Regions from separate parts of the Streptomyces sp. NPDC001980 genome, predicted to be linked through region 1. Evidence: predicted binding sites of a transcription regulator. Region 1 holds the regulator's gene; the other holds the start of a gene.
The links. Region 1 encodes HspR, which represses chaperone genes until heat shock. Its sites were predicted from a motif close to TTGAGNNNNNNNNNCTCAA; they were not measured.

Region 1 (4,419 bases):
CGGCAAGGACGCCAACAAGGGCGTCAACCCGGACGAGGTCGTCGCCATCGGCGCCGCCCTCCAGGCCGGTGTCCTCAAGGGTGAGGTCAAGGACGTCCTGCTCCTCGACGTGACCCCGCTGTCCCTCGGTATCGAGACCAAGGGCGGCATCATGACCAAGCTCATCGAGCGGAACACGACGATCCCGACCAAGCGGTCCGAGATCTTCACCACCGCCGAGGACAACCAGCCCTCCGTCCAGATCCAGGTCTACCAGGGCGAGCGCGAGATCGCGGCGTACAACAAGAAGCTCGGCATGTTCGAGCTGACCGGTCTGCCGCCGGCCCCGCGCGGTGTCCCGCAGATCGAGGTCGCCTTCGACATCGACGCCAACGGCATCATGCACGTGACCGCGAAGGACCTCGGCACGGGCAAGGAGCAGAAGATGACCGTCACCGGCGGCTCCTCGCTGCCGAAGGACGAGGTCGACCGGATGCGCCAGGAGGCCGAGCAGTACGCGGAGGAGGACCACCGCCGCCGCGAGGCCGCCGAGACCCGCAACCAGGGCGAGCAGCTCGTCTACCAGACCGAGAAGTTCCTCAAGGACAACGAGGACAAGGTCCCGGGCGAGATCAAGACCGAGGTCGAGGCCGCCATCGAGGAGCTCAAGGAGCACCTCAAGGGCGAGGACACCGCCGAGATCCGCACCGCCACCGAGAAGGTCGCTGCCGTCTCGCAGAAGCTGGGCCAGGCCATGTACGCCGACGCCCAGGCCTCGCAGGCCGCGGCCGGCGGTGCCCCCGCCGGTGACGCCGCCGACGACGTGGTGGACGCCGAGATCGTCGACGACGAGCGCAAGGACGGTGCCGCGTGACGGAGGAGACCCCGGGCTTCGAGGAGAAGCCCGACGTCCCCTCCGGCGCCACCCCCGACGACGCCGCGCCGAAGGCCGCTCCCGCACAGGGGGCGGCCCCGGCCGGGGACTCAAGCGCACAGCTGGCCGGTCTGACGGCGCAGCTGGACCAGGTGCGCACCGCGCTCGGCGAGCGCACCGCGGACCTCCAGCGTCTCCAGGCCGAGTACCAGAACTACCGCCGCCGGGTGGAGCGCGACCGGATCACGGTGCGGGAGATCGCCATCGCGAACCTCCTGACCGAACTCCTGCCCGTGCTCGACGACATCGGCCGCGCGCGGGAACACGGCGAACTGGTCGGCGGTTTCAAGTCGGTGGCCGAGTCGCTGGAGACGGTCGCGGCGAAGATGGGCCTGCAGCAGTTCGGCAAGGAGGGCGAGCCCTTCGACCCGACGATCCACGAGGCGCTGATGCACAGCTACGCGCCGGACGTCACCGAGACGACGTGCGTGGCCATCCTGCAGCCCGGGTATCGCATCGGCGAGCGCACCATCCGCCCCGCGCGGGTGGCGGTCGCCGAACCGCAGCCGGGAGCGACGGCGGCGAAGGCCGAGGGGACCGAAGAGGCCCCGGCGGCCGGGGACGAGAAGGACAACGGCCCTGAGGAGGGCTGAAGTCGTAGGTAACACGTGGAAGGAGGGGCGTCGGGGATGAGCACCAAGGACTTCATCGAGAAGGACTACTACAAGGTCCTCGGCGTCCCCAAGGACGCCACCGAGGCCGAGATCAAGAAGGCGTACCGGAAGCTCGCCCGCGAGTTCCACCCGGACGCCAACAAGGGCAACGCCAAGGCCGAGGAGCGCTTCAAGGAGATCTCCGAGGCGAACGACATACTCGGCGACCCCAAGAAGCGCAAGGAGTACGACGAGGCACGCGCCCTCTTCGGCAACGGCGGCTTCCGCCCGGGGCCGGGCGCGGGCGGCGGCAACTTCAACTTCGACCTGGGCGACCTCTTCGGGGGCAACGCCCAGGGCGGGGGCGGCGGCTTCGGTGGTGGCGGCGGCGGCTTCAGTGACGTCCTGGGGGGCCTGTTCAACCGGGGCGGCGGCACGGCCGGCCGTACCCAGCCGCGGCGCGGCCAGGACATCGAGTCCGAGGTCACGCTGAGTTTCACGGAGGCCATCGAGGGCGCCACGGTCCCGCTGCGGATGTCCTCGCAGGCCCCCTGCAAGGCCTGTTCGGGCACCGGCGACAAGAACGGCACCCCACGGGTGTGCCCGACCTGCGTCGGCACCGGCCAGGTGGCGCGGGGATCCGGCGGCGGCTTCTCGCTCACCGACCCCTGCCCCGACTGCAAGGGCCGCGGCCTGATCGCCGAGCACCCCTGCCTCGACTGCAAGGGCAGCGGCCGGGCCAAGTCGTCCCGGACCATGCAGGTCCGCATCCCCGCCGGGGTCACCGACGGCCAGCGCATCCGCCTGCGCGGCAAGGGCGCACCGGGCGAACGCGGCGGCCCCGCGGGCGACCTGTACGTCATGGTGCACGTGGACGCCCACCCGGTGTTCGGCCGCAAGGACGACAACCTCACGGTGACCGTCCCGGTGACCTTCACCGAGGCGGCGCTCGGCGGCGAGGTCAGGGTCCCGACCCTGGGCGGACCGCCGGTCACCCTGAAGCTGCCCCCGGGCACGCCCAACGGCCGCACCATGCGCGCCCGTGGCAAGGGCGCGGTCCGCAAGGACGGCACCCGCGGCGACCTCCTGGTCACCGTCGAGGTGAGTGTCCCGAAGGACCTGTCGGGGAATGCTCGTGACGCACTGGAGGCGTATCGCGAGGCGACCGCGGGCGAGGACCCGCGGGCCGAGCTGTTCGAGGCCGCGAAGGGAGCATGACAGAGATGGACGGCCGTCGACGTAACCCGTATGAACTGACCGAGGAGACCCCGGTCTACGTCATCTCGGTGGCGGCCCAGCTCTCCGGACTGCACCCGCAGACGCTGCGCCAGTACGACCGCCTCGGCCTGGTCTCCCCCGACCGCACGGCCGGGCGCGGCCGCCGCTACTCGGCCCGCGACATCGAGCTGCTCCGCCAGGTGCAGGCGCTGTCGCAGGACGAGGGCATCAACCTGGCCGGCATCAAGCGCATCATCGAACTGGAGAACCAGGTCATAGCGCTCCAGCAGCGCGTGGCCGAGCTCCAGGCGGCGGTCGACGGCGCGGCGACCGCGATGCAGCAGCGCGAGGCCGCCGTCCACGCGTCCTACCGCCGCGACCTGGTGCCGTACCAGGAGGTCCAGCAGACCAGCGCGTTGGTGGTGTGGCGGCCGAAGAAGGCCAAGGACTGAGCAAGGGACTGAGCAAGGGACCGAGCAAGGACCGAGCAGCAGTGGGAAAGGGCCCGGAGGCGCACCTCCGGGCCCTTTCGCATGCCGGTCACGGCTCCAGGATCGCCCACTCCGCGCCCGGTGCCGACTCCGTGCCGTCGGCGTACAGCGCGGTCACCCAGTAGTAGTGGGTGGTGCCGCGGGCGGCCGTGGTGTCGTCGTACGAGCGGTCGGTGGTGGCCGCCAGCTTCTCGTACGTCTGCGTGGCCGGGTTCCAGCGGTAGACCTGGTAGCCCGTCGCCGAGTCGACCGCGTTCCAGGCGAGGTGGACGCCGCCCGCGTCGGGGGTGTCCGCCGTCAGGGTGAGCGGGGAGCCCTCCGGGGTCGCCACCGACGGGGTCAGGTCCAGTTCGTCGACGGCGACCGCGGTCACGGGCCCCAGCCATCTGCTGGAGTTGTTCGCGTTGTCGATCGCGTCGACCCAGTAGCAGGCGTGGTCGCCGTCCGGCGTCCGCACGTCCCGGAAGTGCGAGGTGCCGGCCGGCAGATGCGCCCACTCACCGGCGGAACAGACCTGCTCCTCGCCCTCCTCGCCGAGGACCGTGCCCCGGTAGACCGCGTACCGCTTCAGGTCGGGCTCGGTGTTGTCGTCCCAGTCCAGCTCGATGCCGTACTCCGTGGCCGTCGCCGTCAGACCGGTCACCTGCGCGGGCGGCTTGTCCGATTCGAGCGGGGTGACGGTGACCGGGTCCGTGGGCAGCGAGACGCTGTTCGCCTGGTCCTGCGTCGTCACCACGTAGTGGTACGTGGTGCCCTCCTGCGCCGAGTCGTCGTCGCAGCTGTACCGCCGTGATCCGTCGGCGAGTTCGGTGTAGGTGATGTAGCACGACACCGGCTCGCCCGTGGTGCTGACGGGCAGGGTCGTCGAGCGGTAGACGTGGAAGGCGAGGACGTTGGCGTCGCCCGGCTCGACCGTCCAGCTCAGCAGCGCGGCACCGGCCTCCGCCGTCGCCGTGAGATCGCGCGGCGCGGCGGGCGGACGGTGGGCGCTGGTGGTGTCGCTGTACGGCGACAGGTGACCGGAGCCGTCCACCGCGGCGACCTTGTACGTGTAGGTGTAGCTGCGGTGGAGCGTGTCGTCGCTGAGGTGGTTCCAGTTGACGACGGTGGCCTGCTCGGTGCCGTTCGGATCGGTGCGCACCACCCGGTACTTCACCGCGCCCGGCACCGCCCGCCAGGACACCTCGGCCGTGGTGTCCGTGAC
Region 2 (4,419 bases), on a different contig from region 1:
CTGATGGTGAACGGCAGCTCCCGCTGGCCCAGTTCGTGCTGGGCCGCGACCTTGCGCAGCAGCCGGGCGATCGACCGCTCCAGGGTGCGGACGCCTGCCTCCCGGGTGTACTCGCCGGCCAGCTTGCGCAGCGCGCTCTCCTCCAGGACGACCTCGTCCTTGTCGATGCCCGCCCGCTCCAGCTGGCGCGGGAGCAGGTGGTCACGGGCGATGACGACCTTCTCGTCCTCGGTGTAACCGTCCAGGCGGACCAGCTCCATACGGTCGAGCAGGGCCTCCGGGATCGCCTCCAGGACGTTGGCGGTGGCGAGGAAGACGACGTCGGACAGGTCGAGCTCGACCTCCAGGTAGTGGTCGCGGAAGGTGTGGTTCTGCGCCGGGTCCAGGACTTCGAGCAGGGCGGCCGCCGGGTCGCCCCGGAAGTCGGACCCCACCTTGTCGATCTCGTCGAGCAGGACGACCGGGTTCATCGAACCGGCCTCCTTGATGGCCCGGACGATCCGGCCGGGCAGCGCACCCACGTACGTACGCCGGTGACCACGGATCTCGGCCTCGTCCCGGACGCCGCCGAGGGCGACCCGGACGAACTTCCGCCCCATGGCATGGGCGACGGACTCACCGAGCGAGGTCTTGCCGACACCGGGCGGACCGACCAGCGCCAGCACGGCACCGCCACGGCGTCCGCCGATGACCCCGAGCCCCCGGTCGCTACGGCGCTTGCGCACCGCCAGGTACTCGGTGATCCGCTCCTTCACGTCCTCCAGGCCGGCGTGCTCGGCGTCCAGGACCGCCTTGGCGCCCTGGATGTCGTACTCGTCCTCGGTGCGCTCGTTCCACGGCAGTTCCAGCACCGTGTCCAGCCAGGTGCGGATCCACGAGCCCTCGGGCGACTGGTCGCTGGACCGCTCCAGCTTGTCGACCTCCTTGAGGGCGGCCTCGCGAACCTTCTCCGGCAGGTCGGCGGCCTCCACGCGGGAGCGGTAGTCGTCGGACTCCTCGCCGTCCTTGGCGGCGTCGCCGTTCAGCTCGCGCAGCTCCTTGCGGACCGCCTCCAGCTGACGGCGGAGCAGGAACTCGCGCTGCTGCTTGTCGACGCCCTCCTGGACGTCCTTGGCGATGGTCTCCGCCACGTCCTGCTCGGCGAGGTGGTCGCGCAGCTGCTGGGTGGCCAGCTTCAGGCGGGCGACCGCGTCGACGGTCTCCAGGAGTTCGATCTTCTGCTCGGTGGTCAGGAAGGGCGAGTAACCGGAGTTGTCGGCGAGCTGGGAGACGTCGTCGATGGCCTGCACCCGGTCCACGACCTGCCAGGCGCCGCGCTTGCGCAGCCAGGTGGTGGCGAGGGCCTTGTACTCCTTGACCAGTTCGGTGACATGACCGGGCACCGGGTCCGGGACGTTCTCGTCGATGCGGGTGCCCTCCACCCACAGGGCGGCACCAGGGCCGGTGGTGCCGGCGCCGATGCGCACCCGGTAGCGGCCGCGGATCAGCGCGCCCGGGTCGCCGTCGGCCAGGCGGCCGACCTGCTCCACAGTGCCGAGCACACCGGTGCTCGGGTAGGTCCCGTCGACCCGCGGCACCAGCAGCACCTTGGGCTTGCCGGGCTCGGTACGGGCGGCGGCCTGCGCGGCCTCGACGGCGGCGCGTACATCAGGGTCCTTCAGGTCCAGCGGGACCACCATCCCGGGCAGCACAACCTCGCCGTCGAGCGGCAGCACAGGGAGGGTGAGTGATGCGGACGTCGAAGCCATGATCTCCCCTTCGGCAGTCAACTTGAGTTATGCCGACTCAATGCATGTGAGCCACCGAATGTTCCCAGGCGTGCGTTCGCTGTGAGCGATCGGCTGCCGACCTGGTCGTACGGGGCGTACGGCCGAGGCCTACGAACGGAAAACAGTTGATCGGAGCGGGCTCATTCCCCGTACGGTCGGCCGGTGACCGACACCGACAGCACCGCTGCCCTGCTGGCCGCCTACGACGCCCAGATGCGCGCCGTCCAGCCCGTCCCCGCGCCCGGGATCACCTACGAGCACGACGGCCCCGCCCTCCGGGTGGTGGGCCAGCACCGCGGCTTCGTGACCGGGCCGCGGGACTGGGGCGGTGTGCGCGGCGCCGAACTGGACGCGCTGATCGCACGGCAGCGGGACTTCTTCGCGGCGCGCGGCGAGGCGATGGAGTGGAAGACGCGCGGGCACGACGACCCGGCGGACCTCCCCGGCCGGCTGCGGGCGGCGGGCTTCGTGCCCGAGCCGCCGGAGACGGTCGTGGTCGCCCTGGTCGGGGAACTGGCCGTGGCCGCACCCGCCCTGCCCCGGGGCGTGACCCTGCGCCGGGTCACCGCCGACGCGGACCTGGACCGGATCGCCGCGCTGGAGACGGCGGTGTGGGGCGCGGACATGGCGTGGATCGCCGGCTACCTGAGGGGCCGGCTCACGGTCGCCCCCGACGACAACGAGGTGTACGTGGCCGAGGCCGCCGGAGAGGTCGTCTCGGCGGCCTGGGTGGCCTTCCGGCCCGACACGGACTTCGCCATGCTGCTGGGCGGCTCCACGCTGGCCGAGTGGCGCGGCAAGGGCATCTACCGCGCCCTGGTCGCCCTGCGAGCGACCCGAGCGGCAGCCCGGAACGCCCCCTACCTCCTCGTGGAGGCCTCGGACGACAGCGCCCCGATCCTCGAACGGCTGGGCTTCAGGACGCTCACGACAACGACCCCGTACGTCTGGACCCCGGCCACCTGACAGATGCCGCCGCATCAGCGCCCCACAGGGGCGCGGGGAACCGCGCGAGCAACCGAACGAAGCCCGCACCCGGCAACCACCCGGAACCCCCGACGGCGATGGGCACCGCCAGGTCCGGCACCGCCGGACAACGCCATCGGGGCTGATCACCGTTGTGGCGGAAGGAGAATCCGGCACCGCCACACCACCGCAACACAACTCACAGGAACTGAGCCGAAACTGCCAGCGGATGCACAGCGAACGGCGGCACACCACGGGGCTCGGGGGACACATGGGTGAGAAACAGCCGACGCCCAAGCGGCCGGCCCGGCGTGCCGTGCTCACCGGCGCCGCCGTCGTCGCGGCGGGCGCCGCCGCCGTCCCGTTGACCCTGCGCGCCGTCGGCGACGACGGCGCCGGCACCCCCGCCCGCACCGCCTCCGCGGCCCCCGCCGCAAGCCGTCCCCCGGCCTCCCCCCTCCCCCGCACCGACCCGCGCCCGAACATCCTCCTCGTCCTCACCGACGACCAGCCCAAGGAGACGGACTGGGCGGTCCGGCGTACCGCCGACTGGCTGGGCGGGCAGGGCGTCACCTTCGCGCGGGCGCATGCCAACACCCCGCTCTGCGCGCCCTCCCGGGCCTCGATCATGTCGGGGCGGTACGCACACCACCACGGCGTCCTGGACACCGTCCACCCGTACCACCTCGACCAGCACACCACCGTGCAGCGCCAGTTGCACGAGGCCGGCTACCGCACCGGCCTGTTCGGCAAGTACCTCAACTACTGGCACACCGGCGACAACCCGCCGCACTTCGACGAGTGGCTGCTGCAGGAGCCCGTGGCCTACTACAACGGCCACTACAACGACAGCGGCACGGTCCGGAACATCCCCGGCTACAACACCCACGTCATCAGGGACCGCGCCCTCGCCTTCATCGACAGGTCCCGGACCGACACCCGGCCCTGGTTCGCGTACGTCGCCACCCGCAGCGCGCACGAACTCAACATCCCGGAGCGGAGGTACGCGCACGCGCGCGTGCCGGAATGGCCCGGCCGGCCCTCCGTCCACGAGGGCGACAAGAGCGACAAGCCGCCGTTCCTGCGCACGGCGAAGCACACGTACGACCAGGGAAAGGCGCTGCGCGGGCGCCAGTTGCGCACCCTGCTGTCGGTGGACGACGCGATGCGGGACTTCCGGGACAAGCTCCGCGCGCTGGGCCAGCTGGAGAACACCCTCGTGCTGTTCACCAGCGACCACGGGCTGTGCTGGGCGGACCACGGCTGGCTGCGCAAGTCGGTGCCGTACCGGCCGAGCCTGGAGGTGCCGTTCTGGCTGTCCTGGCCCGCACACGGCCTGGGCAAGGGCACCGTCGACGACCGGCTCACCGGCCATGTCGACATCGCCCCGACCCTCCTGGACGCGGCCGGCATCACCCCGGACACCCCGCACGACGGCCACTCGCTCCTCGATGCCCGCAACGACCGCGACCGCCTCCTCGCCGAGTGGTGGTGGAACCGGCAGGACCAGGAGCCGATCCACACCTGGGCCACCCACGTCGGCAGGTCCACGCAGTACACGGAGTACTACCGCACGCGCCTCGACGGGCAGGGCCGGCCCACGCAGGGCGACGGCGCCGTCCTCTTCCGCGAGTTCTACGACCTGGCCGCCGACCCCTACCAGCTCACCAACCGCCTGCACGGC

Region 2: a site for HspR is predicted at 1,771-1,789, ahead of lon (endopeptidase La). Genes of this name have one in related genera too.

Annotation. Positions count from the first base shown of each region.
Region 1 is NZ_JBEOYD010000019.1:29,451-33,869, forward strand. It holds gene dnaK (molecular chaperone DnaK) at 1-853, shown strand, start outside; gene grpE (nucleotide exchange factor GrpE) at 850-1,506, shown strand; gene dnaJ (molecular chaperone DnaJ) at 1,543-2,724, shown strand; gene ABT137_RS27260 (heat shock protein transcriptional repressor HspR) at 2,730-3,176, shown strand; gene ABT137_RS27265 (PA14 domain-containing protein) at 3,265-4,419, opposite strand, start outside.
Region 2 is NZ_JBEOYD010000083.1:4,418-8,836, reverse strand. It holds gene lon (endopeptidase La) at 1-1,748, opposite strand, end outside; gene ABT137_RS50025 (GNAT family N-acetyltransferase) at 1,983-2,735, shown strand; gene ABT137_RS50020 (sulfatase family protein) at 3,007-4,419, shown strand, end outside.